Regions from separate parts of the Veillonella sp. LMAG:90 genome, predicted to be linked through region 2. Evidence: a T-box and tRNA genes for the amino acid it is inferred to sense, from the RefSeq annotation. Region 2 holds a T-box; the other holds one or more tRNA genes.

Region 1 (16,520 bases), 1.5 Mb from region 2:
AAGCACCAATTCCGGGAAAATCGGCAGTGGGTATCGAAGTACCGAATAAAAATACCTCGGCCGTTCATTTGCGGGACGTATTGGAATCTGAGAAATTCCAAAAAGCACGGGGTGGTATTCCAGTAGGTCTCGGCAAAGACATTGCAGGCGAAGCGGTTATTACCGACCTTGCTAAAATGCCGCATTTACTCGTGGCCGGTTCTACCGGTTCCGGTAAGTCTGTGTGCGTAAATACGCTGATTTCCAGTATTTTGTTCAGTCGTAAACCGAGCGAAGTACAGTTAATCTTAGTGGATCCGAAGATGGTAGAATTATCTGTTTATAACGGTATTCCTCATTTAAAAGTACCGGTTGTAACGGATATGAAAAAAGCGGCTGCCGTGTTACGTTGGGCCGTTCGCGAAATGGAAGCCCGTTATCTCACCATGGCTACGTCCGGGGTGCGTAATATCAGCGGTTATAATGAACAATATCCGGAATCGGCTATGCCGCTTATTTTGATTATTATCGACGAATTGGCAGACCTTATGTTGGTGGCACCGGATGTGGAAGAATCCATTAACCGTTTGGCCGCTAAAGCGCGTGCTGCCGGCATCCATATGGTATTGGCAACGCAGCGTCCATCGGTTAACGTTATTACCGGTACCATTAAAGCCAATGTACCGAGTCGTATTTCCTTTGCCGTGGCAACGCAAATCGACTCCCGTACCATTCTGGATATGGCAGGGGCTGAAAAACTCCTCGGTAAAGGGGATATGCTCTTTAATCCAATCGGGGCTAGCAAGCCGATTCGTATTCAAGGGGCCTTCATTTCCGATGAAGAAGTGGAAGAATTGGTGGCCTTTGTTAAACAGCAGGGACGACCTGATTATGACGAATCCATAACGGAAGAAACGGAACAAGGCACTTCGGAAGAAGCGGCCGCGCCGGCGGAAGAGCGGGATGAACTCTTAGAACGGGCGATTGAGCGCGTTATGAGTGAAGGTCAGGCTTCTACGTCCATGTTGCAACGTCGCTTCCGAATCGGTTATTCCAGGGCGGCTCGCTTAGTGGATACGATGGAAGAAATGAAAATCATCGGGCCTGCTAACGGCAGTAAACCGCGCGATATTTTAATGACACCGGAAGAAGTGAAAACGCGTTATTTCTCATAGGATTTTATGAGTTAAAAACTAGAAGCATTGGTAGAATTAGAAAGTTAAAATGATGTTAGAATTTAAAGGAGGCCGAACTTGTCAACGATAGGCGAAGAATTACGTCGAGAACGTACACGGCGAGGTCTGACTATTAAAGATATTGAACAGGCTTTACACATCCGCTCCGCGTATTTGGAAGCGATTGAAGAGGACAATTATAAGATTATCCCCGGTGATGTGTATGTAAAAGGCTTTATCGGCAATTATGCGGATTTAATGGGCCTTGAACGACATCGCATGATTGATCGTTATAAAAGTTTAATCGGTGAGCCCTTGGGCGTACCTTTGCGGCGAGTAAAACCGCGTAAACTTGTTCATCATGAAGATGTTGAACGGGAAGTGGACGTTGTAGTACCTCATTCCAAGCGCTTGAGCTATACGTCACGGCAGCAACGTCGTCAGAAGACGTTGGCTCAGGAGCGATTAGCCGTATCTGTTATTGTTATTTGTATAGTTGTATTTTTAGGCTGGTTATTTTTTGTGTAAATACAGTATAAATTAAGGAGATATGTGTAGTGAGCGACTTTTTAATTACGGAACGGGCGGAGATGGAAGCACGCGGTTGGGCTGAACTCGATTTCGTGTTGATTACCGGTGATGCCTATGTGGATCACCCCTCTTTTGCCGGTAGTGTGATTGGCCGACTGTTGGAGCACCACGGTTATCGGGTGGGGCTCATTGCACAGCCCGACTGGCAAGATGTAAATGCCTTTAAAGTGCTGGGCAAACCTCGATTGGCTTCGTTGGTAACAGCCGGTAATCTTGATTCTATGCTTAATAAATTTACGGCGGCTAAAAAATTCCGCCACAATGATGCTTATTCACCGGGCGGTGAAAGCGGTCATCGGCCGGATCGGGCGACACTGGTATATGCGAACCGCATGCGTGAAGCATTCCGTGATGTGCCCGTAATCATCGGTGGGATTGAAGCGAGTTTGCGCCGTTTTGCCCATTATGATTACTGGTCCGATACGGTGCGCCGTTCGCTCTTAGTTGATAGTAAAGCGGACGTACTCATCTACGGTATGGGTGAAAAACAGATTTTAGAATTGGCGAAAGCCTTGGATGAAAATCGTCTGATCGAGCAATTGCCAACCATTAAAGGGATTTGCTACATGTCAAAGACTTTGCCGGAAGGAAAAATCAAGGAATGTCCGTCTTATGAAATAGTGAAAGAAGATAAGAAGCAATTTGCTGAAGCTTTTCGCATTCAATATTATGAACAAGATCCGTTTATCGGCAAAACCGTGGCTCAGCTTCACGGGGACCGTTATGTGATTCAAAACAGTCCCGCTTTGCCGCTCACGCAGGCTGAAATGGATGAAGTATACAGTTTGCCGTTCACGCGGCGTTGGCATCCTCGTTATGATGCGAAGGGCGGCGTGCCGGCACTTAGGGAAGTGCAGTTTAGTCTGGTAAGCCATCGCGGCTGTTTCGGCAGCTGCTCCTTCTGTGCCATTACGAGCCATCAGGGACGCATTATTCAGAACCGTAGTCATGAATCGCTCATCGCTGAAGCGGAACGTATGATAGCCATGCCTGATTTTAAGGGCTATATTCATGACGTAGGTGGTCCGACGGCAAATTTCCGCCACACGGCTTGTGAGAAACAGGGAACTAAAGGTGCGTGCCCCGGTAAGAACTGTGCGGCCCCTCATGCCTGTGAAAATCTCGACACCAGTCATGATGATTATTTAGCAATATTGCGTAAATTGCGTAAGCTCAAAGGCGTTAAGAAGGTCTTTGTGCGCTCCGGTTTACGCTATGACTATGTATTGGAAGATAATAACCGCGAATTTGTGAAAGAATTATGCGAACATCATGTAAGCGGTCAGCTGAAAGTGGCACCGGAACATGTGTCGGAAGCGGTTACGGAAATCATGGGGAAAGCGGACAAAACCGTTTTCCTCAAATTTAAAGATTGGTTTGAAACGGCTAATCGCCAATTAGGTAAGAAACAATTCTTAGTTCCTTACTTTATGAGTTCTCATCCCGGTTGTACCTTGGCTGACGCCGTTGAACTGGCGGAGTTTTTACGGGATCAGAAGATGACGCCGGAACAGGTGCAGGACTTTATTCCTACGCCGGGCAGTTTATCCACCGCCATGTATTATACGGGTATTAATCCGCTCACCGGCGAAGCCGTCTATGTGGCCAAAAAAGGGCGCGACAAAGCGATGCAGCGGGCACTTATGCAATATAAGAATCCCGATAACTATGACTTAGTCCGCGAAGCCTTGGTAAAGGCAGGGCGTACCGATTTAATCGGCTTCGGACCTTTGTGCTTAATTCCGCCTCGTCCAATCGGACGTAATAAGGCCGGTAATCAGCATAGAAAGCAGACCGGTAATCAGCCGCCAAATCGACGGACTCAAGGTGGTCGGTCCGGCTCCGGCAGAAGTCAGGGGTCAAAGTCGAACGACCGTGGCAAAATCAGTATAAGTAAACAGTCAAAACGAGGTGGTTTGGCTGGCAATAGACGACCTTAGTGTGTCATAATGGAGGCGGGCATGAGCATGAAACGATTTTGGCCTATCGCATTATTAATAGCCTTTGTTCTCGGCATGTTTGCAGCGGGAACATATTTTGAAAAAACTGAAGAAAAAGAGCGTACGGCCATTCCGGTTAAAGCGGAGCTGACGATTTATACGGACCTGCCTTCCAACTTGACCACTTTGTTGGCGCAACAGTATGAAATGCAGTACCATGTACGCCTCACCATGTTGCCGATTACGGAAGAACAGATGGCAACGCGTATGACCTTGCCCGCATCCGATCAAAAGGGCGATTTGGTCATCACGACCCGAGATAATTTAGACATCGGTGTTAAATATAATCAATTAAAACCGGTCCTTACCGAAGGGGTAGACGAAATATCCGATCGTTTTAAAAATAACGATGCCCTTTGGGTCGGCATTTGGTATGACCCGGTTGTATTTGCCCAGAGCGATGCCTTTTATAATCGCATGGGCCGCTATGTAACGGCCTGGCAATCATTAATTCTTCCCGGCGATTGGCGCATCATTATGACAGACTTTGTAGCTTCGCGCAGTGCGGCGAATATTTTATACAGCTTTGTCGAAATGAACGGGGAAGAACAGGGTTTGCATTTTTTTGTGGAATTAAAACCGCATGTGGTGCAATACGCGAAATTTTTATCGACACCGATTCGCTTGGCCGCCTTGGGTGAAACTGATTTGGGTATCGGTAACTATTCTGACGGTCAGCAATATGTGAACCATAAATATCCGGTGAAAATTATTTTCCCCGCTGACGGTACACCGTATTACTTGACCGGTGTGGGTATGTTAAAAGGCACAACCCATGAAGAAGAGGCGACCCAAGTTATTAAATGGTTATTGTCAAAACAAGTGTCGCAATTTTTGCAAGACAATGGCTTTTATTATGTGTACACCAATCCGGAATTGCCAAATCCGGTGGATTCTTTAGGCCGTGAATTGGTTCTTTGGGATACCAAGGGTGGTTACACGGAAGACGGCAAAAAAGTATTGTTGGATAAATGGATTAGCCAAGTGCGCTTTAGAAAGGATATACAATGAGTAAAAAATTAGGCTATGTGAGTTTAGGCTGTGCCAAAAACCTGGTGGATACGGAGATTATGCTGGGGGCCCTCAAGGATAACGGCTATGAAATCACGGAAACCTTGGATGAAGCAGAAATTATCATCGTTAATACCTGTACGTTTATTGAAAAAGCTAAACAAGAATCGATTAATACGATTTTAGAAATGAGTGAATATAAGCAATTCGGCGCTTGTCGCGGCTTGATTGTGGCCGGTTGTTTAAGTCAGCAGTATCAGGAAGAGCTATTTGCGGAAATTCCTGAAATCGACGCCCTCATCGGTACCGGTTCATGGAATCGTATCATGGAAGCTATCGAAGCGATTGATGATGGCAAACGTATCTGCATTATGGACTCGATTACCAATATTTATAATGAACGCATGCCGCGTATGCAGACTACACCGACGTACAGTGCCTATGTAAAAATTGCCGAAGGTTGTGACAATGGTTGTACTTTCTGTATTATTCCAAAAGTACGTGGTGCTTACCGCAGCCGTACAATTGAATCCATCGTAGAAGAGGTGGAGCGTTTAGCCGCTATGGGCGTTAAAGAAATTAATCTCATTGCTCAGGATACAACGAGTTACGGCTCCGATCTTAACAATGGTAAACCGATGTTGGCGGAACTCTTAAAAGCCCTCGTAAAAGTGGAAGGTATAGAGTGGTACCGTTTATTGTACTTATATCCTAAATATTTCACCGATGAGCTTTTGGATCTTATTGTAGCGGAACCTAAGATTTGTAATTATATCGACTTGCCGTTGCAACATATTAATGACGATATTTTGCGTCGCATGAATCGTAAAGACCGTAAAGCGGATATTGTGAATTTATTGCAAAAAGTTCGCAGCAAAGCGAGTCACGTAACGCTTCGTACATCCCTTATTGTAGGTTTCCCCGGTGAAACGGACGAACAGTTTGAAGAACTTTGCGAATTTGTCAAAGACGTTCGCTTCGATAATATGGGCGTATTTACTTACTCTCAGGAAGACGGTACACCGGCAGGCGCTATGAATGACCAAGTTCCGGAAGAGGTCAAGGAAGAACGTTATCATGCGTTGATGGCCATTCAGGCGGCCATTTCAGAGGAAAATAACCGTGACTTAGAAGGCACGGAGCACGAAGCGATTATCGAAGAAATCAGCGAAGACGAACATGGTCATTTATTGGCTAAAGGCCGCTTGGAAACGCAGGCGCCTGATGTAGACGGCAATATGTACATTGAAGATGTGGCAGGCCTTGAAGTGGGGCAAATCGTGCCGGTTACAGTGGCCCAAGGCTTTGCTTATGACGTGGTAGCCGAAGTGCGCACTAAGTAATTTCTGAGAAGTAATTCCCAAGAAGTAATTCCCAAGAAGTAACGCGCTTTCAGGCGAACTGACGGAATTTGAAGTAACAAAGAAATCGGTATCCGTAATCCCGAATGGGAGAATTGAGGCAAATGATGATAGTAGAATTGATTTCAACAGGTTCAGAATTGTTATTAGGCGATACCATTAATACCAATGTGGCGTGGTTGGCGCGTGAGCTCAATAAGCTCGGTTATACCGTAGCGTTTCAAAGCACAATTGGCGATAATCCGACGCGAATGGAAGACTGTTTTAAATTGGCCGGCAGCCGTGCCGATTTAGTGGTTTGTACCGGTGGTTTGGGACCGACTCAGGGGGATATTACCCGTCCATCCTTGGCAAAAGCCATTGGTCTTGAATTGGAGCTCAATGCTGATGCAGAACGCATGGTAAAAGCCTTTTTTGCCAACAAAGGGCGGGAAATGCCGGATCCGAGCCGTCGGGAAATGATGTTGCCCGTTGGCAGCCAAGCGCTCATGAATAGTTGCGGCGTAGCGCCCGGCGTAGCCGTTCAAGCTGAAGGCACGACGTATATACTTTTGCCGGGACCGCCGGCAGAAATGAAAGCCGTATTTGATGAATCGGTGCGCCCGTATTTGATGGAACATTTTGGCGGTCAAGGTGTTGTTCAATCTCATCGCTATGCGGTGTATGGTATGCGCGAACTGGAGTTGGAATCAGCTCTCATGGATTTAGTCAAAGCACAGCAGAATCCGACCATTGCTTTTTTAATTAAAAACGGCTATATCGAATTACGGATTACGGCAAAAGCTATGACGCCGGAAGAGGCGGAAGCTTTATTGGCTCCATGGGATGCTATCTTGCGGGAACGCCTCGGCGATTCCTTAGGGCGCCGTTTAGAAAAATCCATGCTGGAACTGGTAACGGATGCCTTATTGGAGGCTGAAGCTACGGTGGCTACCGCCGAATCCTGTACAGGTGGCTTGGTGGGGAAAAAGCTCACTGAAATGCCGGGCAGCAGTGCTTATGTACAGGGCGGAGTCATTTCCTACTCCAATGAAGTAAAACACAAAGTACTCGGCGTGCCGCAAGAAGAATTGGATAATTATGGCGCTGTCAGTGAAGAAGTGGCCAAGTCCATGGCGGAAGGTACGCGTAAACTGTTAGGGACAACGTATGGCGTATCTACGACCGGTATTGCCGGACCGGGCGGCGGAACGGCAACAAAACCGGTAGGCCTTGTATATATCGGGGTTTCCGGGCCTAACGGTACGGTAGCCTATCGCAATGATTTTATCGGTGACCGTGAAAGTATTCGTCAGAGTACGGCGGAACGAGCCTTATATCTCTTGTATCAGGCTATAACCGGTAAACGATAAGGTGTTACTTATACTTTTAGAAGTTCTACGTTTACGTTGTGAGCGGAAGGCTTGTTGCAAAAGTATGCTTATCAATTTTAAAGATTAATATATTTATTAAGTCATGTATGATATGACAAAGAAAGGATTATATCATGGAAGGTAGAGAACAAGCCTTAGACAATGCGTTGAAGAAAATCGAGAAAGATTATGGTAAAGGTGCTATTATGCGCCTTGGCGATATTACGGACCGCATGAATATTGAAGTTATTTCCACCGGCTGTTTGGCTATTGACCTTGCTGTAGGTGTAGGTGGTTTTCCCCGCGGCCGTGTTATTGAAATTTATGGCCCTGAATCCTCCGGTAAAACAACCGTAGCTTTGCATGCTATTGCAGAAGCACAAAAGGGTGGCGGCATTGCGGCCTTTATTGATGCGGAACATGCGCTCGATCCTGTATATGCCCGTCATTTGGGTGTCGATATTAATAACTTATTAGTATCTCAGCCGGATAATGGTGAACAGGCTCTTGAAATTACAGAGTCCCTCGTTCGCAGTGGTGCTGTTGATATCATCGTTGTCGACTCCGTAGCAGCGTTGGTACCGAAAGCCGAAATCGAAGGTGAAATGGGCGATGCTCACGTAGGTTTGCAGGCTCGTTTAATGAGTAAAGCGCTTCGTAAATTAACAGGTATTATCAGCAAATCTCGTACGGTTGTAATTTTTATCAACCAGTTGCGTGAAAAAGTTGGCGTTATGTTCGGTAATCCGGAAACAACGACCGGTGGCCGTGCCTTAAAATTCTATTCCACCATTCGCCTCGATGTGCGTAAAGGGGAAGTTATTAAACAAAATAATGAAAACGTAGGTAACCGAACTAAAGTAAAAGTTGTTAAGAATAAAGTGGCACCGCCATTTAAAACTGCTGAATTTGATTTGATGTATGGCAGTGGCGTTTCCTATGAAGGTACTTTAATTGATATCGGTACCAACATGGAAATTATTAAAAAATCCGGTGCTTGGTACTCTTACAATGATGAACGTATGGGCCAAGGTAAGGAAGCGGCTAAAGAATACTTACGTTCTAATCCGGAAATCGCTCATGAAATCGATACTATCATTCGTGATACTTTGATGGCGGAACCGGAAACTTTTGATGTAGTCGGCGAAGAAACGACGGAAGAATAATTCGATGGCTTTGACCAAAGAATATACGCTTACAACGGCCATAGACCAGGCGATGCGCTTTTTGGCGCCTCGCTTCCTGAGCCGCTTGGAGCTGACGCAAAAACTTCAGCGTAAAGGCGTGCCGGCCGATTTAATACATCAAGTATTGGAGCGTCTGGAAGACCTTGATTACATCAACGACGAACGTTTAGCTCATGATGCATTACAATTATACATAAGTGAAGCTAAATACAGTGTTCAGTTCATTCGTAATAAGCTTTATCAACGAGGCTTGCCAATTGGGAATGAACTTTCGCAGTATGATGAAACTGAGCCGGCCCTTAAGTTGGTGGTTCGTCATTTTATCGGTGTTGATGCGGCAGCAGAGGCCGAGTGGTTTGATAACACTTGGCCTCTGGAGGCCCGCGTTGAATACAAGAAAGTTTTTAACTATTTGAAAAACCGTGGTTTTAGCGCCGGAACAATCCGGAATATCTGTGACCGGGTTGCTCGCTATGAGTAGTCTATATAGAGTTTACCTTGACAGGGGATTGATGACAGACTACAATTATAGTAGTCTCACAGTAGTGGGCAAATTTCAAATATGTATGAAACAGACGGCAATTTAGGAGAAGACGAAAGCGCTTCTTACTTTTATATGAGGAGGTGAACATTATTTTAGAGTATAGTATTATTGCCGTTGTAATGGTGCTTATCGGTCTTGGTGTAGGCTATATGATGCGTAAGAACATCGCTGAAGGGAAGCTTAACCGTGCTGAAACTGAAGCGGCTCGTATTGTAGCTGATGCTGAGCGATTGGCTGAGTCTAAGAAAAAAGAAGCCTTAGTAGAAGCTAAGGAAGAAATTCATAAACTTCGCAGTGAAGCGGATAAAGAAAACCGAGATCGACGCAATGAATTACAACGTTTAGAACGACGTATTCTTCAGAAAGAAGAACATCTCGACGGTAAATTGGAATCCTTAGAGAAAAAAGAAGATGCGTTGCATCGTAAAGAACAAGAAACAAAAACTTTAAAAGAACGTACAGAAGCTCTGTACGACCAACAAATGGCGGAATTAGAACGTATTTCCGGCATGACATTTGAGGAAGCGAAAGGAATTTTACTTTCCAATGTAGAACAAGAAATTCGTCACGAAACGGCGGTTCTTGTTAAAGATTTAGAGCAACAAGCCAAGGAAGAGGCTGAAAAGAACGCCCGAGAAATTATTGCATCCGCAATTCAACGTTGTGCTGCGGATCATGTTGCAGAGTCTACCGTATCGGTAGTAGCTCTTCCAAATGATGAAATGAAAGGGCGAATTATCGGTCGTGAAGGCCGAAACATTCGTGCCCTAGAAACCTTAACAGGTATAGATCTTATCATTGATGATACCCCTGAAGCAGTTATTCTCTCCGGCTTTGACCCGATTCGCCGTGAGGTAGCGCGTATTGCCCTTGAGAAATTGATTGTTGACGGCCGTATTCATCCGGCTCGCATCGAAGAAATGGTTGGTAAAGCTCGTAAAGAGGTTGACCAAGTTATTAAAGATGCGGGGGAACAGGCAACTTTTGAAGCCGATGTACATGGCTTACATCCTGAAATTATCCGTATTTTAGGTCGCTTAAAATATCGTACCAGCTACGGTCAAAATGTATTGAAACACTCCGTTGAAGTGGCTCATTTGGCCGGCATGATGGCAGCCGAATTAGGTTGTGACGTAACCCTTGCTAAACGCGGTGGTTTACTCCATGACTTAGGGAAAGCGCTTGACCACGATATGGAAGGCTCCCACGTACAGATTGGTGTGGATGTAGCTAAGAAATACCATGAAAGTGTATTGGTACAGAACTGTATCGGTGCTCATCATGGGGATGAAGAATTCAAATCGGTTGAAGCCGTATTGGTGGCAGCTGCTGACGCTATTTCGGCGGCTCGTCCGGGCGCACGTCGCGAAACCCTTGAAAACTACTTGAAACGTTTGACTAAGTTAGAGGAAATTGCCGAGTCCTTTGATGGCGTTGAAAAATGTTTCGCAATTCAAGCGGGTCGCGAAATTCGCGTTATGGTTAAACCTGAAAAGATTGACGAAGCGGAAGCAACCTTATTGGTACGCGAAATGGTTAAACGTATTGAGTCTGAATTGGAATATCCGGGTCAGATTAAAGTCGTTATCATTCGTGAAACCCGCGTTGTTGATTACGCTAAATAATTAAAGAGAACGGAAACGGACTCTTTATAAAAGATTAATAACCAAAAGACTATAATTACCACTCCCTTTGGCGGACGTCACGAGGGAGTGGACAATTATAGTCTTTTTTTCGTCTTGTTTTTAATTGAGAAAAGAAGTATAATAATAGTCCTTGTGAACAAAATAAATTATAATGGCTTATTTCATACCCTAAAAGCAATTGCATAAATTGCATAAAAATTTTGCAGATAAAAAATGAATATATTTAAAAAAATCTTCTTGACATAGAAGGAAAAACATTATCTTTTGTAGAAATATATATACAGTGAAGTTTATTAAGGGATGTGAGGAAATGAGTAGACACTTCGATGCTGAACTGATTGAACAGATAAAAGATGCAAATGACATTGTGTCAGTGATTTCTGAGCATATGACATTGAAGAAGAAGGGGAGGAATTACTGGGGCTGTTGTCCCTTTCATAATGAGAAAACGCCTTCATTCAGTGTAAACCCAGAAAAGGGCTTTTTTTATTGTTTCGGATGTCACGAATCAGGCAATGCGATTGGCTTTTTAATGAAATATGATGGACTGTCATTCCCCGAAGCCTTGGAAAGGTTGGCGAATCGTGCGGGCATTGCGTTACCTCAGCGCGATTTAACCAAAGAAGAATTACATCGGCAGGCACACAGGGAAAGTTTGTACAAGGTGAATGCCTTGGCGGCTACATTTTTTCATAATTGCCTGACGCAGACTGAAATGGGTAAAGCAGGGCTTGCTTATTTGGAGAAACGGGGTCTCACTAAAGACACCATTGAAAAATTCCAGCTTGGCTTTGCGCCCGACAATTGGGACAAACTATATCGCTCATTCAGAGAGCGAGGCATAGATGAACGCATATTAATTGAAACCGGTCTTTGCCGTAAAAGTAATGGTAAAACGTATGATTATTTTCGTAATCGTGTAATGTTTCCCATTATGGACGGAAAAGGGCGTGTGGTTGCGTTCGGTGGCCGTGTGCTGGATGACAGCAAGCCTAAATATTTAAACTCACCGGAATATGAATTATTCAATAAAGGCCATATGCTCTTTGCTTTTGACAAAGCATACCGAACTATTCGGGAGAAAAAACAGGTCATTTTAGTAGAAGGGTATATGGATGTTATAAGTGCTCATAATCGAGGGGTTACCAATGTAGTGGCCTCTTTAGGCACGGCTTATACCAAAGATCACGGGCGCTTATTAGTGCGTCAAGCTGATGAAGTCGTATTGGCCTATGATATGGACGGAGCCGGGCAACAAGCAGCGCGCAGGGCTATTGAGCTTTTACAAGATACGGAATTTAAAGTGCGCGTGGTAGCTATGCCGGACGGCAAAGATCCGGATGATTATGTGCGCAACCATGGGCCGGAAGCATTCTTAAAACTCGTAGATGAGGCCGTGCGGCCATTTGATTTTTACTTGAACAGTGCCATGATTCGGCACGACAGTAATACGATGGCCGGCAAACAGGCTATTTTAGAAGAAGTGTTTCCCCTCATAGGTGCTACAAGCAGTCAGATAGAGCGCGAAAATTATCTGAAAGCACTGGCATTGCCATTGTGGTTGGATAATAGTCAGATTTTTCGCATGTTTCGCCAATACTTGGCCAAAGGTGGGGTAGAATTACCAACCGATACGGCTAGTGCGGTTGTGCCGGAAAATGTGACGACCGAAGAAGACCGATTACTGGCCGCGGCCGTAGTTTGGCCGGCGGCTTGGGAACGGGTCCATCAATATTTACCGTTGGAGGATATAACCAATCCTTTGTACCGTGCTTTGTTTAACAAAGCCGGAGAACTTCTAAGTAAGACCGGTGCGCTTTCGACAGTGGCGCTGGAAGAAATGCTTACTGACGATGAAAAGACCGCTTATGGTCGCTTAATGGTGCTTGGTGAAGGCGAGTATAAGGAAGCACAAGTGGATGGCTATATACGAGCAGTGCGCTTGAAGTCATTACGAGAACAGTATAAACAACATAGTGTGTTAGCAGATCAACTGAACCGGGCAGGTAATCCTAAATTTATTGAGGAATTACGTATTTGCCAGGAATTACAAAAATTGATTAAGGAATGGTCTCGATAAACTATGAAAGAAAGGAAGAGCATTGTGGCTAAGAAGCAAACTAAATCACGGTTAGAAGAAATAATAGAACAATTACTGGCAAAAGGTCGTAAGGCAGGGGCATTAACGAGTAAAGAAATTACGGATGCTCTTCACGAAGAAGTAGAACTTACGGCTGAGCAGTTAGACGATATGTATGAAGTATTACAGAAAAGTAATATAGACGTTATCACCGATGATGCTGAAGTGGCAGCTGAAGAAGATGACATCATCGAAGATGAAGAAGAAAGCGACGAAGTTCGCGAAGCGAAAGAAGTAAGCCTTGACCTTAGTATTCCGGAAGGCGTTAACATTGACGATCCTGTTCGCATGTACTTAAAAGAAATCGGTCGCGTACCTTTGTTGTCCGCTGACGAAGAAATTCTTTTGGCTCAGCAGATTGAAGCGGGTGCCAAGGATGATGCGTCGTATAAAGAAATGAAAGCCGGCGAAAGAGCGAAACAGAAATTGATTGACGCCAACTTGCGTTTGGTAGTTAGTATCGCTAAACGTTACGTAGGTCGCGGCATGTTGTTCTTGGATCTAATTCAGGAAGGTAACTTGGGCCTCATTAAAGCGGTTGATAAATTCGACTATACGAAAGGTTATAAATTCTCCACTTATGCAACATGGTGGATTCGCCAGGCCATTACCCGTGCCATCGCCGACCAGGCACGTACCATTCGTATTCCGGTACATATGGTAGAAACAATTAATAAATTGATTCGTATTTCCCGTCAACTCTTGCAGGATAAAGGTCGCGAACCATTGCCTGAAGAAATTGCGGAAGGTATGGGCATCAGTGTAGAACGTGTTCGTGAGATCCAGAAAATCGCACAGGAACCGGTTTCTTTGGAAACGCCAATCGGGGAAGAAGAAGACTCCCATTTGGGCGATTTCATCGAAGATCAGGATGCTATTGCACCGGATGATGCAGCCAGCTACATCTTACTTAAAGAACAAATCGAAGATGTATTCTCTTGCTTAACCGATCGTGAACAGCAAGTCTTGGTATTGCGTTTCGGTTTGAAAGACGGCAAACCTCGTACCTTGGAAGAAGTAGGTCAGCACTTCAGCGTTACCCGTGAACGTATTCGTCAGATTGAAGGTAAAGCCTTGACGAAACTTCGTAATCGTGGCAAACGCGATAAGATCAAAGACTTCTTATAAGATTAAACATTGGTAGTGACGCACTCTGAAAATTTGAGATTAACGTTGACTATCGCTGGTGTATTGATGTGAATTACACTTTAAGTGTAGATTTTCGGCGTTATATTGACGTGAATCACACTTATTGTGTATAATATTTTGGTGGAATACTGCAGTATTCCCCTATGGGCCTATAGCTCAGGGGTAGAGCAACCGGCTCATAACCGGTCGGTCCCTGGTTCGAACCCAGGTGGGCCCACCATGATTTGAAAGAAAAACCGCTTGTATCAAATTGATGATACAAGCGGTTTTTTGTAGTTATAATGAGGTTCTTGTGCTATAAGACTAAATTAACCTGGCCGGTTTCTATGGCTAACTTAAGAGCATACATTGCTTCTGGATAGGCTGGATATTCCGGCCCCAGCACCACTTTTTTAGGATTCTTATAAATTGTTTTACTGACTACTTTACCATTTCTGCCATTAATCAAATATATCTGCTCTGTAGCTAATATAATTTTTTTAGTATTTAAGTCATAGTAATAATGGCACAGTAGTTCAGATACTGCATAACTGCGATGTGATGTCGAGATAACATATAGCTTCATTTTAATTTCTGGTGTTTCTGTTAATCCGTTTATTACTTCTATATTGTTATCGGCGTAGGTTGTCATGATCTCATCTTTTTCAATTACTGTATAATTCCCTATAGTGAGGTCATTTAAAGTAACAGCATGAGTTGTAGAAACAGGAAAGAACAACAAACCAATTAACATAACCCCTAAAATAAACTTTTTCACAATATCATTCCTTAACTTCAATAGCACATAATAAAAAATATATAATCGCATCAATTCTCTCCAGTGTTCTCTCTGTTACAGCAAAAACTTCCTGTTTAAATAAAGGCAGAATAAGATCCTTCATTATCGCACAACTTTGTATTATTACGGGTCGCTTTTACGGCAGCTCCTGAAAAATGACGCGTATTGGATTCGGTACCGACAATGATGATTAGTAGATTTATCTTACGAGTTCAACCGATTAATATACTCAATCTTTTCCGGTGTAAACACAATCCTTGTCACGCCGTTAGCGTAATAAGAGATTTCATACGGCTGATAGAGCATAGCGATTTTGCCCTCGCCGAGCAAAACATAGTTATTGTTACGAATCGGAATTTTTTTATCGAGAATTTGGAATTCATTGTACTGCAATTGATGTTCGCGAGAGCTGAAAACCGGCAGCATACCTTCCATAACTAATTTATACAATTGCTCATCGTCTTTGAGATGGACATAGTTGGTGGCCGGGATGAGATTTCCTGTATGCTTGTCAAAAACGAGACCTTGCGATGTGTAGTAGCCGTGCGCACTTTGACCGTTATACCAACCGCTTGTGATGATAAGCGATATATAATCATCATCTTCATAGGTGGTTTCGTAGTTTAAATTAACCGTGTACATTTTTTCTTTGTAATAGAGGTCGCGCATTTTATCCACATAAATGGCAATTTCAGTGTTAACTTTAGTTTGCGCTGCTTCATTGTACAGATAAACCAGCGGGTAGGTGAGGTTCATATTCACATCTGTTTGGTGCATTAGAACAGTATAGGCGTCGCTTGTAAACTGGGGACAACTAAGACAGGCCAGAAGACCGGATGAAATAAGAATTTTTTTCCACATACCATACCTCCGTTTACAATTAATATATTTAACACTAAACAGCTTACTTGTTGCTTCTTTCGACAGTGACATGAAAAACTCCTGCTATATCAAGTATTCAACTTATAAAAAGGATGTTTTATGATACAATAATAATAGAAATAAATATAATTACTAAGCACGGAGTTTGTTTATATTATTATATAGAAAGCATATTACAATAGATTTATAGAAAGATTGCGAGGAATGTGAGTGTGACAATGAAAAAGATGACCGATAGGTTAGAAGCGGTGTTTACCTTGATTCCCAAGGCTGAAGTCATTGCCGATATCGGTACCGATCACGGTTATTTGGCGGTAGAATTGGTGCGACGCGGACGTGCTGACAAAGCGATTGCCGGTGATGTAAATAAAGGCCCCTTAGCATCGGCCAAAGCCTATGTGGCGTCAACGGACGTGGCCCAATTTATCAATTGTCGTTTGGGCAATGGTTTGCAAGTGGTAAAAAAAGGCGAATTACAGGGCGCTGTCATTTGCGGTATGGGTGGTTTTTTAATGAGAGACATTATTGAAGCAGGTCCGGAATTATTGGACTTTTATGTACTCCAACCGCAGAATGGCCAAGCGGAACTGCGGCAGTATATGGTGCAACAGGGCTATCGCATTGTGCGCGAAGTGATTATGACGGACATGGGTAAACATTACCAAGCATTCTTAGCCCTTAAAAAAGGCCGAGAATCGGTCTATGTTACGGCTGATGGACCGGTT
Region 2 (16,520 bases):
ACTGCTCAACATTTGCGCAAAACCGGTTGAGGCAAAGACGAGTCCTGCCAATAAGGCGAGTTGTGGTGTATCAGGCGGTACAATTTCGCTCAAGTACACCGTAATAATCGGCTGCAAGCTCATCAGAGAGAGTGTATAAATAAAAGTAGAGGCCGCTACAATTAACAGCTCATGGAAGTTCGGTAATTGTTGACGCAACTCTTTAAAATTGTGGGCCACCTTGTTTGGATCCGGTGTAAAGGACTCGTGAACAAAGAAAAACACCAGTAAAAAGGCGGCGCCTAAGAAGCAGGCAATGATGAAAAAAGAGAAACGGACGCCAAACATATCGGCTAAGTAACCGCCGATTAAAGGACCGATGAGTGAACCGGCCAAATTGGACGAGGCCAGCACCGACAAGGCCCAACCTGTTTTTTCTTCCGGTGTTTCCGACGCCACGAGAATGATGGAAGCGGAGAAAAAGCCGGACACGAGACCGTGTATAAATCGGACTAACACAAGCTGCAATGGCGATTGTACGAAGCACATGAGCAGATTACAGAGCATCATCCCAAAACTGGCTCGCAGTAAGGAAATTTTGCGACCTTTACGGTCGGCTAAGCGGCCCCAATAGGGAGAAACTAATGCGACGACTAAATATGTGATGCCCATCGCCAAGCCTGACCAATAGGCTGTCTCGTTTGTTGTGGTGACGCCCAGTTCGTTCATATAAATCGGTAATAGCGGCGCCAATTGGCTGAGCCCCAAGGCCGATAAGAACGCGCCGAAGAAACAAATGTATACAGTGCGTTGCCAAGCAAGCATATAAATCCTCCTTTTGAATTTGTTAGTAGATGTTTTAATTATACACTTTTTTTACAAAAAGTGCATATGAAATGACTTGACAAAATGGAGGTACTTCTCTATACTCTAGCTAAGGCAAAATACCATAGCAACTTGCTATGGATATTTTAGTTATAAGAAAATGTTTTATACATATGATAGAATGCGATGACAAAGACGGTTATTTCGGGTAATTCTCAGCGAGCTGACAGATGGTGCGAGGTCAGTGAATGAAGAAATAACGAATCACTTGGGAGCATATGAAGTTTTAACTTTATCGGTGAGCACCGTTATATGCGTGAGTGGCTCTTTATGAGTCAGTAGGGTGGTACCACGGACTATCGCGTTCGTCCCTTCGGGGATGAGCGCTTTTTTTATTAGTTGAGAGGAGAGTATTTATGGATTACGGTAAAACTTTGCATTTGCCTGCAACGGAATTTCCTATGCGCGGCAACTTGCCAAAATGCGAACCTGAGTATTTAAAATTTTGGGAAGACAATAAAATCTACGAAAAACGTTTGGAATTAAGAAAAGGCAATAAGAGCTTTGTCTTGCATGACGGACCTCCGTATGCAAACGGCAAACTTCATATCGGTCATGCCCTTAACAAAACGTTAAAAGATATCATCATGAAATATAAAACCATGCAAGGTTTTTACACTCCATATATTCCGGGCTGGGATACGCATGGTTTGCCAATCGAACATGCCATCATCAAAAACACCGGCCTTAACCGCCATGAAATGAGTCCACTTGATCTTCGCGCTAAATGTAAAGAATACGCTTTGCAGTGCGTGGAAGAACAGAAAAAAGACTTCATCCGTTTCGGCGTACTCGGCCGTTTTGAAGATCCGTATTTGACATTAAAACCTGCGTTTGAAGTTAAACAGCTTGGTATCTTCGGTGAAATGGCTAAACGCGGATACATCTACAAAGGTCTTAAAACTGTTTACTGGTGTACTCACTGCGAAACAGCCTTGGCTGAAGCGGAAATCGAATACCATGAAAAGAAATCCTTCTCTATCTATGTAAAATATGCGTATGTAGATGAAGTAAAACGTACGTTGCCTGAAGGCGTGGATCCGGCTAAAGCCTATGCTGTAATCTGGACAACTACACCTTGGACATTACCTGCATCTCAGGCCATCTCCGTAAACCCTGAACTTGAATATGCATGGGTACAGGTTGGCGATGAATACTACTTGATGGCCGTAGAACTCGTTGACTCCGCTATGAAAGATGCTCAGGTTGAAGACTACAAAGTGGTTAAAACCTTCCCGGGTTCCGACTTGGAATTGGCTACTTTCAGGCATCCGTTCATTGACCGCGAAGTTAGAGTATTATTGGGTGACCATGTAACACTTGAAGCCGGTACCGGCTGCGTTCATACCGCTCCTGCACACGGTGAAGAAGACTTTGGGATTTTCCAAAAATACAATAAAGAAGGCAAAATCAACACGGAAATCCTTTCTTTCGTTAATGCTACCGGTAACTATGTGGCCGCTGTAGATAACGATCGTTACGGCGATACGGAAGAACCGTTGGCCGGCAAAGAAATTCACGAAGCCGAAGTGCCTATCTTGAAAATCGTAGCGCATAACGGTGCTTTATTGCATAAAGGTACGTTGCGTCACCAATACGCACACTGCTGGCGTTGTAAAAATCCGGTAATCTACCGTGCCACCGAACAGTGGTTCTCTTCCGTTGACGGTTACCGTAAAGCAGCCCTTGACGTTATCGACAATCAGGTACAGTGGATTCCTAAATGGGGCCATGACCGCATCTATAACATGATTGCGGACCGTGGGGACTGGGTAATTTCCCGTCAACGTGTATGGGGCGTACCAATCCCTGTATTCTACTGCGATTCTTGCGGTGATTATGTAGTAAATGATGATACTATCAAATCTGTTCAAGCTTGGGTTGCCAAAGAAGGATCCGATGCTTGGTGGAATCATACAGCTAAAGAATTATTACCTGAAGGTTTCACTTGCCCTCATTGCGGTCATGGTGAATTCCACAAAGAAACGGATATCATGGACGTTTGGTTCGACAGCGGTTCTTCTTGGGCCGGCGTTTTGGAAAACGAAGGTCTCGATGTACCATGCGCTATGTACCTTGAAGGTTCCGACCAGCATCGCGGTTGGTTCAACTCTTCCTTGCTTACCAGCGTAGCTACAACCGGTCAAGCACCTTACAACTCCGTATTGACTCACGGGTTCGTAGTTGACGGTGAAGGCCGTAAAATGTCTAAATCCGTAGGTAATACGGTAGCACCTTCCGACATCATCGATGTGTACGGTGCCGACGTAATGCGTCTTTGGGTATCCTCCGCGGATTACCAGGGCGACGTTCGTTTGTCCAAAGACATCGTTAAACAGTTGTCTGAAGTATATCGTAAGATCCGTAACACATTCCGCTTCTTATTGGGGAACTTGGACGACTTCAATCCGAATACAGATAAAGTGGCTTATGAAAACTTGTCTGAAATCGACAAATGGGCTCTTCTTCGCTTGGAAGAAGTTCGCCGCAAAGTTACGGAAGCCTATGAAAACTACGAATTCCATATCTTGTATCATACAATCCACAACTTCTGCACCGTTGATTTGAGTTCCTTCTACTTGGATGTAATGAAAGATACCATGTATGCTGAAAAAGCGACGGCACAGGCTCGTCGCAGTGCTCAGACTGCTATGTATGAAATCGTAGCAACCTTGGTACGTATGGTAGCACCGGTTCTTTCCTTCACCGCTGAAGAAGTATGGCAGTACATGCCGAAAGAAGACGGTATGCGTGAAAGCGTAATGCTTGAAGATTGGCCTACCGGCAAAGAAGTTCATTATGATGCAGCGTTGGCTGAAAAATGGAGTAAGCTCTTGGCTCTTCGTTCCGAACTTACAAAAGCTTTGGAAACGGCTCGTCAGAATAAAGAAATCGGTCACTCCTTGGATGCATCCATCACAGTATATGCTGACGGCGATGTATTCAAACGCTTGAACGAAGTCAAAGACCAGTTGGCCGCTTTACTCATCGTAAGTGAAGCTCATTTGGTTGAAGGTCGCGATTCGGCTCCGGCTGAAGCGGTGGCTACCGAAGAAGGTCACTTGAGCGTGGTTGTAAAACCAAGTGAATTTGAAAAATGCGAACGTTGCTGGATTCATCGTGAAACAGTAGGGCAGAATGCAGAACATCCTACATTGTGCCATCGTTGCGTAGATGTATTAACTAAATAATTTCTGAGCACATCGCTGTTCAGTTTGAAAGAGAGAAGACCCCTTCTTTGCTCCCGGCCTACAGCTTCGCTGATAGGAAAGGTCGCGGCAGAAGGGGTCTTCTTCTCTTTCTATCCAGAGTACGGTGCGCTGCTGCTCGGAAATTATTTAGTCAGGGGGAGGAGGAATGGTTGCTTCGGAAGACATAGTCTCCTTTTCTGCTCAGAGTACGATAGCACCGTAGGCTCGGAAGTTATTTAGGAGCGGGGAGCGAAAGAGGTGGAAGCGCTCCCTGCCTGCAGCTATGCTGCAGGAGCGGTCGCAAGGAAAGAGAGTGTATTCTTTTCTTCGCAGAGTATGTGGCGCTGTTGCGAGGAAGTTATTTAGGCGTAGTCCGCTTTACTTCGCTCGCTACGGATGTGTTTTTTAGAAGTTGAATTTTCTTGAAGTATATAAAATAAATATATATCTGTGAGAAATTTTTATAGTATAATTGAAATGATTATAAGTGATGATATAGCGTGTGGGGAATAGGGGGCGTGGAATGAGATATTTACGTGTTTTCTTAGCTGTAGTTTTATTGCTGGGGATTTTTGCAATCAATAATAGTTTATATGCTGCTGATTGGTATTATGTTGGCAAGAGTGCCAATGAGGATACTTTTTTCATCGATAATGAAAGTCTTGAAAAAACGAGTTTACAGGCTAAGTTATGGGTTCGCAAAGGTAGTCCTGATGGTACGACTATTTATTATTTGATGGGGATGGATCGAGATTCGCGGACGGTAAAGGTTATTTCGCGTATCATGTACGGGCAAAATGGTGAGGTTCTTGAAGCAGGAGCAATTAATAGTGAGTGGCTTGCTATTGTGCCGGATTCACCGATGGAATGGGTTTATTCGCTATTGTGGTAAATGTTAAGGTGTAAACCGCATGTTGGTTATTATAGTTTTGTGGTAGTTGGGGGAGATTAATAACATGAAATTTATGCGCATTGTTTTTATGGTATTTGCTTTACTAGGTTTATTCGGTATCAATAACACTTCACTAGCTGTTAATTGGGATTATATTGGCAAGAATGTTAAAGGAACGATGCTTTTTGTTGACACGGATAGTGCTGAAATAAATGCTGAACACGCCAGAGTATGGGTTAAGATGGAATATCCGGATGGGGCATCAGATATTTTTCTTGTTGCCATGGCTCGCCGGGCAAAGATTATAAAATACTTCTCCTATGCTGTTTATGATAAAAATGGCGTGATTACCAGTGCCGGCGATTTCTATGACGGGTGGAAACATATCGTGCCGGAGTCGGGCATGGAGGCGGTGTATAAAGCAATTTGGCCGTTTAACTAAATAGCGTCTGAGCCGTTATGGGCTCTGGGGAAAAGAAGCATATATCTTCCTCGCTCTCTGCCTACAGCTTCGCTGATAGGAAAGGTCGCTTCGGAAGATATATGCTTCTTTTTGGTGCCCAGGGTACGATAGCGCTGTTGCTCAGAGGTTATTTAGTGGCACGGGCTAGATGGCTTTATAGGGGAGAAGGGGGAGATTGGAGGTTATTTAGGAGAGAACCGCATTGCTTCGCTCGCTACGGGAGATGTGAGGTTGTATTAGAGTAATGAGCGGAGGTGGCGTGACTCAGAGGATAATTTAGGGGCTGCCCGCATTGCTTCGCTCGCTACGGGGGATGTGAGTTTGTATTAGAGTAATGAGCGGAGGTGGCGTGACTCAGAGGTTATTTAGGAGTGCTCCGCATTGCTTCGCTCGCTACGGGGGAATAAATGAATTTTATTTAAGAATTATTTAGTCCGCTGTAATATTAAGATATGCTATAATTAGCATTAAAGGTATTAAATTATAAGGTAGTCAGTGGCAGGGGTTATTTGTTTGCTGAGTGGATATAAACGAAATTAGAGGAGGTTTTGAATGGCAGCGGATATTACAACTTTTGATAAGAAATTTTTAAAAAAGCCGATTAAGTTAATTGTTTCAGATGTTGACGGCACGTTGGTGGATACGGATAAGCACATCAGTGACGTGACGGTACAGGCAATGAAGGAGGCCATGGCAGAAGGTATTGCGGTGGCGGTAGCCAGTGGCCGTGCATTCGGTGAGATGGGCGAGGTTCTTCAGCGTTTGCCAGAAATTGAAGAGTATATTTGTAGTAACGGTGCCGTGGTAGTTGAGCAGAAGCATGGCCAATCTAAGGTGATTTTCCGTCAGTCGTTCAGTAATGAAGAAGGTTTGTGGCTCATGGATCAACTGTTGCCGTTTGATGTATATATTGAAGCGTATGGCGGTAAAGATATTTTTGGCACAGCCGATGAAATGGAGGAGTTTGCCGCTAATTTGTCACCGCATTTGATTCCGCTTATGAAGGCAAGCCGTACGATGGTGCCAAATTTGCGCGATTATATTGTAGAAACTGGTATGGATTTGGAAAAAATCCAATTGTTCTACGGTACGGAAGAAAAGAAGCAGGCGATTTTAAAACATTTTGAAGGTGATGACCGTTTTACGATTATTCAATCTAGTGAAGGCAATTTGGAATTCGTACAACCTGGGATCAGTAAAGGCCGTGCTGTAGCAGCGTTGGCTAATGAATTGGGAATCACAGCTGATGAAGTTATGACTATCGGCGACAGCAACAATGATTTAACGATGCTTGCGTATGCAGGCGTATCTTTCGCCATGGCCAATGGTGAGGCTACGACGAAGGCAACGGCTAAATACTTGGCACCAACCAATGATGAAGACGGTGTGGCGCAAGTTGTACGTGCTGTAGTAACAGCTTCCAAAGAGTTGGTGAAATAATGAACGGCAAGGAAGCTGATTCGTCTGGGATTGGAATTTACAAGGGCGATGTTTCAAGCGAAATTAAGCCATGTAAGGATAAGGCGCAGGATAAGGTCGGGGCTATGGCCGGATTACGTTGGCGCTTTGTAGTGAATGGCGAGCGATGCGTCAAGTGTGGTGCCTGTGCCATGGATTGTCCTGTGCAGATTATTGTGGAGCAACCACAACAGTTTTTTATCGGTAATGGTTGTATCGGTTGCGGTGATTGTTATGAAATCTGTCCGGTAGGTGCTATTGAGCGCGTAAAATCAAATGAATAATAAATATGTAAATCGAATAAATAATAAACGTGCAAATCGGACGAATGATGAGTGTAACATGTAGACTTGCACAGTAGCAAAAATAGAAAAATCGGGTTCATTTTATATAACATGATGAATATAAGCGATTAGTGAGTATGATAATATCGGAAACGGTATTTGAATGCGTGACTAATCGCTTTTTATATTTGAGTCCCATTCTTATAATTGATAAATAGCTCTTAAAAATTCGAAATTTCATACTGATAACTGTTGTCGGAATAGATTTTATTTAAAATAATAAGCAGGTATTCAAGATATGTCATCTTAATTTTTTGTATTACGTTGACAAACTTAATGATAATGAGATGAAGTTGAATTTTAATTCCTGTTTGTTTAGAGGGGGATTTTGAAAAATAAGATTATATATAGTGTTTTAAAGGAAGTTTTCATGAGTTAGTATTGACAGTTACTATCATTTTATATAAAATAATGTATGCAATAGAAGATTTTTTTCTCAATTCTATAATTTTTAATACATAATAAACGAATGCTAAGTAGCATAGGACAATGTAATATTTGTAGCCAAAAATTTGGCCTCTTTCGACAAGGTTAGCACTGCGCGACGATTTCAGTTGGCTTGAGTAAGCCGATATGTAATAGTACCTCATATTTTCAGGTAAGTGTTATTGGAATCAGGGACGTATACTGTTGACCTGTTTTTATGTCATAACGAAATGAGGGTAGTTGATGAACGATGTCGAATTAATGACACGCCAAGAACGCCTGCAAGAGTTACAGACCGCTACGAAGCATCGAACTGAAACATTGGGCAGTTGGGCCGTACCGGTTCTGACTGCCTTTTTATTATGCGCAATTATAGCCGCAGTAGCCTTGGGCAGTGTAACAATCTCGGCAGAGCAAGTATTGGCGGTATTAAGTGCAAAATTAACGGGGAGCGTGGTGCCTGAGTCGGTGCCACCCGCTATGACGGATATTATATGGGATATTCGCATACCTCGTGTCATATTGGCCGCATTAGTCGGTGCCGGTCTTGCTTTATCCGGCGCTATAATGCAGGCGTCGGTGCAAAATCCGCTGGCGGAACCTTTTATTCTGGGAATTGCGTCCGGAGCCTCAGTGGGGGCGGTTGTGGCGATTCTGTTAGGTCATTTGTTAGGAGTCGCTAATGTAGGCGTGCCGCTGTGGGCTTTTGGCGGTGCCATCGTGGCAACCTTGGCAGTACTTGCCTTAGCCGGTATGGGACGACGTATTTCTACGGTTAAGCTCGTCTTGGCCGGTGCAGTTGTGAGTGCCTTATGTACGGCCCTATCTAATTTTATTATCTACATGGCCGGTGATGCGGAAGGCATGCAAAGTGCCGCGTTTTGGACGATGGGCTCCTTAGCGGATGCGAAATGGTCTATGCTTGGTTGGCCGGCACTTGTGGTCGGTTGCATGACGGTGTACTTTTTATCCCAAGTGCGTGCCTTGGACGCCTTACTACTGGGCGAAGAAATGGCGGTTACGCTGGGGATTAATGCGACGCGTAAACGGTACATCTACATGGCCTGTATGGCGCTTTTAACGGGCGTGCTCGTTTCACAGTGCGGTATTATCGGGTTTGTAGGACTCGTTATTCCTCACATGTCGCGCGCCTTTGTAGGTGTCGGTCATAAGCGCTTACTGCCTGTAGTTGTGCTGGGCGGCGCCATTTTCCTTGTGTTGGCCGATTTATTGTCGCGTGTGCTGTTGCCGGCCGGCGATTTGCCAATCGGTATTTTGACAGCCTTAATGGGGGCGCCGCTCTTTATGAAACTTCTCTTTGGTTCGAGTCGGAATTTTGGTGGTTAGGAGGCCGGTATGAAAGAAATTATAGTAAAAAATCTTAACTACCGCGCCGGTAACAATCAAATTCTAAATGATTTATCACTCACCATTCCGGCCGATAAATTTGTAGGCCTTATGGGGCCGAACGGTTGCGGTAAATCGACCCTTTTGAAACATCTGTATCGAGTCCTTCCCATTCAGCAGGGTGAAATTACTTTTGACGGTACGCCGTTGGCGGCGATTCCGCTTCGTGAAGCGGCTCAGCAAATCGGTGTAATGGGACAGTTTCATGCAGTGAACTTTGATTTTACGGTGTGGCAAATTGTAATGATGGGTCGTACGCCGTATAAAAAAGGGTTTGACGATGACACGGAAGAAGACGCACAGCTTGCTATGGAGGCCCTCCGAAAGGTTGGCATGTGGGACCGAGCTAAACGTAGTTTTGCTTCGTTATCCGGTGGGGAGCAGCAACGTGTCATGTTGGCGCGTGTACTTTGCCAACAGCCGTCGTACTTGATCTTAGATGAGCCGACGAACCATCTGGATATAACGTATCAGTTGGAACTGTTGGAAGTAATTAAAGGTCTTGGTGTCGGCGTCATTGCAGCGCTCCATGATTTGAATTTGGCTTCGCTCTTTTGTGATGAGATTTTTATCATGAAAAAAGGTCAAATGGTAAAACATGGTACTCCTTCAAAGCTCATCAATGAAGATTTGATTCGTGATGTATATGCTGTGAAGAGTGTGGTATCGGCTCATGACGACGGTACGCCGATTGTGACGTATCGCAGGCAGGGCCTCAGTGGAAACTCGGGTGAGTCGCCATGATGTCATGGTGGGAACGATGGAGTCGGCGCTTAATCGGCTTGGTTGCGCTTTGTGCCTTAGTATTAGTTGTGTGGTTTGCGTATACTAACGGCCGTTGGCAACCTGTCGGTGAGGTAAGTGCCAATCAAGGCGGTATTGTTATTCAAAACTTTGACAGTGACGGAAATCCAATGAGTTTTGAATATGAAGAACCGCCGAGTCGTGTGATTGTGACCTATCCGGGGGCGACGGAATTACTTATTGATTTGGGCCTCGAGAATCGAATTGTCGGGACGGTAGAACCTTATGGTGAAGAGCCGGAGCGATATCGCGAGATCTATAGTCGATTGCCCTTGGTAACGAATAGTTATGTGCCCAGCCGTGAACAGGTTATGGCGTTGCAGCCGGACTTGCTGATGGGCTGGTCGCATCATTTTACACCGGCCGCATTGGGTGATGTGCGGCAGTGGTATGAACGAAATATCGGTGTATATATTGTGCCGGCTACGATTCGTAAGAATCAGCCGACTGTGGAGAGTACAGTATATCCCTTTATTGATGATACGGGACGGCTTTTTCAGGTCCCGGAGCGGGCAAGTGCCTATAAAGAACAATTACAAAAGCGAGTGCAAAAGGTGACTGAACAAGTAAATCAACGGAACTATAAGCCGAATGTCATTATTTTACAAGCCCATGGGCATAGTACTTACAGCTTATACGGACCGGTTTATCTTGTAGATGACATTGTCAAAAAAGCAGGTGGTCATAATCTGACCGACCGGCAGATTTCAGTTGTGGGGCCGGAACGTGTGTTGGCGTTCGACCCGGATGTAATTGTGTTTGTGACCGTAAGTCAAGGTAATCGTACGCCAAGTGCTGAGGAGGCGATTGCCGAATTGTTAAAAGATCCGAATTTGCGTAATATGCGTGCTATTCGGGAGCGGCGTATTATAGCCGTGCCGTTTGCGGATGTTAACAATGGTAACGGTCGTGTGGTAGATGCCCTGGAGAGAATCGCTCAGGGATTTGAGGAGGAAAAATAATGAAATTGAATCATCGCCATGGTGTAAGTAAAGCTGTTTTGACAGCTTTGGTAATTACCGCTACGAGCGGCAGTGTGTGGGCCGCCGACTACGATGAAAGCAATTTGCAGGATTTAGGGAAAGTTGTGCTCGTAACGGCTAGTCGTTTGTCGGAAGAAAAAGTGGACATTCCGGCGGATACGACAGTTATTACGGCCCAGGAAATTGAAAAGGGTAATTTTAATAGTGTATCGGACGCGTTGAAAGCGAACAATGTGCCGGTAGTGCAGAAAGGTTTTGCATCCTATCCGGAACTCAACGGTGACACCCGTGTGCTCGTTATGGTGAACGGACGAAGAATGAACTGGGATCATTTGATTGTATCCGGGGACAATAATGCTATCGATATTGACCAGTTCCCGGTTGAAAATATTGAGCGTATCGAAGTGGTTAAAGGTCCTAACTCTGCACTTTACGGTGAACGTGCCGTAGCCGGGGTTATTAACATTATTACTAAAGAAGGCACCATGGGTCAGAAGACTACCGTTAAAGGTGAAGTCGGCAGCTGGGGTTACTGGAAAACCGGTATTACGGCGCAAGGCGGTGATGAAAGTAATGCGTACTTCGTATCCTACAGCAAAACGCGTCAAAAAAATTATCACTACAAAGACAGCAACGGTAACTCTCATGAATTCCCGGACAGCTCTATTAACCGCGATAATGTAACGGCTCGTTTTGACCATTACTTCGACGACGACCGCATGACAGTGGACTTCTCCTATAGTCATCGTAAGGACGGCTTCGGTATCTACCTTAGCGATCCGTTAAACGGTGTGGCTTACGGTTCCGGCATGAAGAGTAATACAACCGACATGAGCTATGGCGTGACCTATAACTTCGGTTCCGATTCCGGTACCTTCGTACGTGCTTACCGCAATACTGAAAAAGCGGATGCACCGTTTGCCGGTACCCCGTATGAACATGATTTGGCATTGTTTGGCTTGGAAGGTCAAAAAACTTGGAAGCTTGGTGATCATACTTTAATCAGTGGTGCAAACTTCACAAAAGAAGATATTGATGAAACGAATGATGGCGTTTCCTTTAGTAAAGGTGCTAAAACAAAAGCTGCTTATGTGGAAGATAAATGGGAACTCGGCAATGGCTGGACTGCGAACCTTGGTACTCGTTATGAACATCACAATACCTTCGGCGGTGACTGGGCATCTCATATCGGTTTAAATAAAAAACTCGATGAAAATACCCATGCTTATATCTCTTGGGGCCAGGCCGTTAATAACCCGACTCTCAAGATGTTATACGCTAACTCACCGTACTGGATTGGTAACCCTGATTTGAAACAGGAAAAATCTCATACCGTAACATTAGGGATTGACAGTCAAGTATCCGATCGCTTACTCGTATCGGCCAGCATCTATGAAAGCAAATTGAAAGATGCTCTTGATTGGGTATGGGATACAAGTATTTCCAAAACTGTGTACTACAACGTAAATAAAGAAAAACGCCAAGGCCTTAACTTGAGTGCTACTTATAAATTGGACGATGCTTGGAAACTTCGTGCCTCTTATAACTTCTTGCGTCAGCGTGTTGATACGGGCAGCGGCATGACGAATGATGATAAGAACCGTCATCCAAATTCCTATGGCTTGGAAGTAAGCTATGAAAAGAACCGTTGGTATGTATCCAATAACTTCCGTTATGTAACCGGTCGTTCAACCGCTTATTACACAGATTCCTCTTACTTTAACTGGGATTTGAACGTAAGTTACAAGTTGAGCGATTCTACGAAGATTTATGCTCAGGGCTTGAACTTGACGAATGAATCTTATGAAGTAGAACCTTACAATTACCCGGTTGGTGCGTATGCTATGCCGGAACGTCATTATGTAGTCGGTGTGGAACATAGCTTCTAAGCTTATCCGTATTTTTGAAAAAGAAAACTAAGGTTGCAATTAGTGTGTAAGTTGTAGCCTGAAGTTTGGCATAAATGGTTACGTCACATTGAGTGTGGAATGTGACGAGCCATTTAAACGCTAATTAGTTGTTTGTATCGATGTGTGATTAGGCATGTGTGTTTAGGAGGAAATGTAATGAAATTGAATCATCGCAATGGTGTAAGTAAAGCTGTTTTGACAGCTTTGGTAATTACCGCTACGAGCGGCAGTGTGTGGGCCGCCGACTACGATGAAAGCAATTTGCAGGATTTAGGGAAAGTTGTGCTCGTGACAGCCAGTCGTTTGTCGGAAGAAAAAGTGGACATTCCGGCAGATACTACGGTTATTACGGCTAAAGAAATAGAAGAAGGCAATTATAATAATGTATCAGATGCGTTAAAAGCCAATAATATTCCGGTGATTCAGAAAGGCTTTGCCGCTTATCCGGAGCTTAACGGCGATACACGCGTACTCGTTATGGTGAACGCCGTAAGATGAACTGGGACCATTTAGTTGTATCCGGCGCGTCCAATGCGATTGATATTGACCAGATTCCGATGGATAACATCGATCGTATCGAAGTGGTAAAAGGTCCTAACTCGGCACTCTATGGCGAACGTGCTGTGGCCGGGGTTATCAACATTATTACGAAAACGCCGACAATGGGTCAGAAAACAACTGTGCGCGGTGAACTCGGCAGCTGGGGTCATCGTAAAGGCACTGTGATTACGCAAGGCGGCGACGAAACGAACGGTTACTTCGTGTCCTACACGAAAGAACGTCGTGACAATGTACATTACAAGGATTATCAAGGCAACAGTCACGAATTCCCGGATACCTACATTAACCGCGATAAATGGACGGCCCGTTATGACCGTTACATCGGTGACGATCAGTTGAGCGTAGATTTTAGCCGTGTTGAAAAGAAAGACGGCTATGGTATTCGTCTTAAAAATCCGCTTACCGGTACGGTAACCGGTGCCGGTAATGTGAAAGATACAACGGACATGAGTTACGGCGTGACCTATAATTTCGGCACTGATTCCGGTACTTTTGTGAGAGCGTATCGTAATACCGAAACCAGTGATTCCGGCTTCGGCTCCGGTAGTTCGTCCAGCTCTTACAGCCATGACCTTTCTATGGACGGTATTGAAGGACAGAAAACTTGGAAAATCGGCGATCACACTTTAATCAGTGGTGTTACGTACAATCAGGAACATATTAAAGAAGAAAACAACGCAGTTGCCTTTGATAAATCCATGATTAGTAAGGCTGTATACGTTGAAGATAAATGGGAGCTCGGTCAGGGCTGGACGGCCAACTTCGGTACTCGTTATGAGCATCAGGATACGTTTGGCGGTGATTGGGCGTCCCATATCGGCCTCAATAAAAAGTTAAACGATACGACCCATGCGTATATTTCCTGGGGCCAGGCCGTTAATAATCCGACCCTTAAAATGCTCTATGCCAACACGGAGTTCTGGATTGGAAATCCCGATTTGGAGCAGGAAAAATCACAGACCGTAACGCTTGGTATCGATAGTGACGTGAGCGACCGCTTAAGCGTATCGGCCAGCGTGTTTGCCAGCCGTTTGAAAAACGCCTTGTCGTGGGTAAACGGTTATTATGATTCAAACGATAATTACGTACAAGGTTATTATGAAAATGTTAACCGTGAAAAACGCCGTGGTCTGAACCTGAGCGCTACTTATAAAATAGATGATGCTTGGTCCGCTCGTGCCGGTTATAACTATGTGAAAATTCAGCAGGATACCGGCAGCGGCTATGTAAGCTCAACCGATAACCGCAATCCGAACCGTTACAGCTTGGAACTCATGTATGAAAAAAATCGTTGGTCCGTTAACAACATGTTCCAATACGTAACCGGACGCTCTACGGCGAAATATTCCGATTCGTCCTACTTCGTATGGGATGTGAATGTAAACTATAAATTGAACGAGAATACGAAGGTTTACGCCCAAGCATTCAACTTAACCAATGAATCCTATGAAGTGGAGCCATCCACAACTATCGGCTCCTACGCTATGCCGGAACGTCACTATGTAGTCGGCGTGGAACATAGCTTCTAAGCTGATTTTTCAGAAGATTAAAACGTTGTCGGCGTTCAAACTTTAATAATTGATTATTAGTCAAATAGTAGTATATGCAATTTTTAAAACGTTAAATGACCGACTTTAAGGCGGTGATTAATAGATTATTTTATTTAAACAAAGGAGTATCTCATGGAACTATTAGAATTATTTCACCAAGGCGGATTAGTAATGTATCCGTTGTTACTTTGCTCGATTATAGCTATCGCTATCTTGGTAGAACGGGTGCGTACCTATCGTGCGGCTCAATCCAATATGAACCGCTTGCGCGAAGAAGTGCCGGTGTTGGCGGCTGCTAATAATCAAAAAGGCTTGGAAGCTTTATGTGCCGAAGATGGCGGTGTAGCTGCTGAAATGCTTACATCGGCCATTTACCGCGACACCGTTAAATCTAAAAATGCTGCATTACAGGGCGCAGCCGGAGCCATTGCGGGTCGCTTGCGTGCTCGTTTAAGTTATTTGGAAACTATCGTTACTTTGGCCCCGCTCCTCGGTTTGCTCGGTACCGTAACCGGTATGATTAGCTCTTTTAGTGTTTTATCCGTGTCCGACGGTCAGCCTTTTGCCATTACCGGCGGCGTGGGTGAAGCGTTGATTGCGACGGCTACCGGCCTTGTTGTGGCTATCGTAGCCCTCGTTATCCATTCCTATTTGGTGCATAAACAAGACGGTCTTATTACCGATATGGAAGAAATCGGTAATGTGTATATGAATGCGGCCGTTGATGTTGTAGCGAAAGAGGCTTAATGTGAATATCAGAAGTCTTCGTACAACCAATAAACCAAAGCTCATGATCATCCCTATGATTGACATTATATTCTTCCTATTAGTGTTTTTCATGATGAGTATGTTATCCATGGTGGTTCAAAAATCCATGCCTGTGAATTTACCGACAGCCACGGCCAGTTCGGTCGATTTGCAGCGTAAGATTCCGATTACCATCACGGCGGATGGCAAAATTTATGTAGAGCAGGATGCGTACGATTTGAACGGTATGGCCAAACGTCTTGAAGCTGAAAAAGCTAAAGGCGGTGATTTAACGATTATTCTCAGAGCCGACCAACGTGCGCAGTACGGTGAATTTGTTCAAGTTCTGGATACGCTAAAAAATATGCAGCTCAATAAGATTGCCGTAGCTACCGAAAGTAAGTAGGTGATAGTATGAGTGAAAACGTACAAGAGGTAACGCAAAAAACGTCGCAGTTTGCTCATATTTATAAAAATCGTTGGCGCATGGCGATTACCACATCCGTCATTATCAATGTGGCGTTGATGAGCGGTATGGTATGGTCGTTTTTGCAAAAACCGGAACTCGTGCCTGATAAAACCCCGATTACCATCAGTGTAGTCGGTGATGCGGGTCCTTCGGCGGGGCCGGCTGTAGCAGCGCCGCAAAAGTCGACGGTACAACCGCCGGCACCGTTAACCGAAGAGCAGATTGCGGATATTAAAAACGGCGTGCCCGTAGAACAGGTGATTAAAAAAGATACCCCGCAGACGCCAACAGCACCGGTAGCACAGGCTGCAACCGGTTCGTATGCCGGTGAAGCGGCCGGAACGGGCGGCGGCAGTGGCAGTGAAGCCGGTGAAGGAACCGGCAGTGGCGGCGGCAGCGGTCAAGGCGGCGTTGCCGGCGGCGAAGGTACTGAACCGGCCGGAGATATCGT

Evidence for each region. A T-box is a leader RNA that pairs with one kind of tRNA and senses whether it is charged. The one in region 2 lies ahead of ileS (isoleucine--tRNA ligase), so its partner is inferred to be a tRNA-Ile.
Region 1: it has a tRNA-Ile gene. The T-box ahead of ileS (isoleucine--tRNA ligase) is inferred to sense a tRNA for this amino acid. The anticodon was not compared.

The regions. Positions count from the first base shown of each region.
Region 1 is NZ_NAND01000001.1:2,090,018-2,106,537, reverse strand. It holds gene CCC71_RS09330 (FtsK/SpoIIIE family DNA translocase) at 1-1,154, shown strand, start outside; gene CCC71_RS09325 (helix-turn-helix domain-containing protein) at 1,233-1,682, shown strand; gene CCC71_RS09320 (YgiQ family radical SAM protein) at 1,712-3,685, shown strand; gene CCC71_RS09315 (extracellular solute-binding protein) at 3,713-4,756, shown strand; gene rimO (30S ribosomal protein S12 methylthiotransferase RimO) at 4,753-6,099, shown strand; gene CCC71_RS09305 (competence/damage-inducible protein A) at 6,225-7,469, shown strand; gene recA (recombinase RecA) at 7,604-8,635, shown strand; gene CCC71_RS09295 (regulatory protein RecX) at 8,640-9,137, shown strand; gene rny (ribonuclease Y) at 9,281-10,825, shown strand; gene dnaG (DNA primase) at 11,157-12,926, shown strand; gene rpoD (RNA polymerase sigma factor RpoD) at 12,951-14,114, shown strand; tRNA gene CCC71_RS09275 (tRNA-Ile) at 14,281-14,355, shown strand; gene CCC71_RS09270 (hypothetical protein) at 14,431-14,892, opposite strand; gene CCC71_RS09265 (hypothetical protein) at 15,118-15,690, opposite strand; gene CCC71_RS09260 (tRNA (adenine(22)-N(1))-methyltransferase) at 16,014-16,520, shown strand, end outside.
Region 2 is NZ_NAND01000001.1:588,334-604,853, forward strand. It holds gene CCC71_RS02560 (MFS transporter) at 1-804, opposite strand, end outside; T-box leader at 982-1,180, shown strand; gene ileS (isoleucine--tRNA ligase) at 1,221-4,055, shown strand; gene CCC71_RS02570 (hypothetical protein) at 4,579-4,947, shown strand; gene CCC71_RS02575 (hypothetical protein) at 5,012-5,389, shown strand; gene CCC71_RS02580 (Cof-type HAD-IIB family hydrolase) at 5,963-6,850, shown strand; gene CCC71_RS02585 (indolepyruvate ferredoxin oxidoreductase subunit alpha) at 6,955-7,152, shown strand; gene CCC71_RS02590 (FecCD family ABC transporter permease) at 7,882-8,985, shown strand; gene CCC71_RS02595 (ABC transporter ATP-binding protein) at 8,995-9,789, shown strand; gene CCC71_RS02600 (ABC transporter substrate-binding protein) at 9,786-10,811, shown strand; gene CCC71_RS02605 (TonB-dependent receptor plug domain-containing protein) at 10,811-12,721, shown strand; gene CCC71_RS02610 (hypothetical protein) at 12,899-13,240, shown strand; gene CCC71_RS02615 (TonB-dependent receptor plug domain-containing protein) at 13,237-14,832, shown strand; gene CCC71_RS02620 (MotA/TolQ/ExbB proton channel family protein) at 14,986-15,600, shown strand; gene CCC71_RS02625 (ExbD/TolR family protein) at 15,602-16,006, shown strand; gene CCC71_RS02630 (energy transducer TonB) at 16,015-16,520, shown strand, end outside.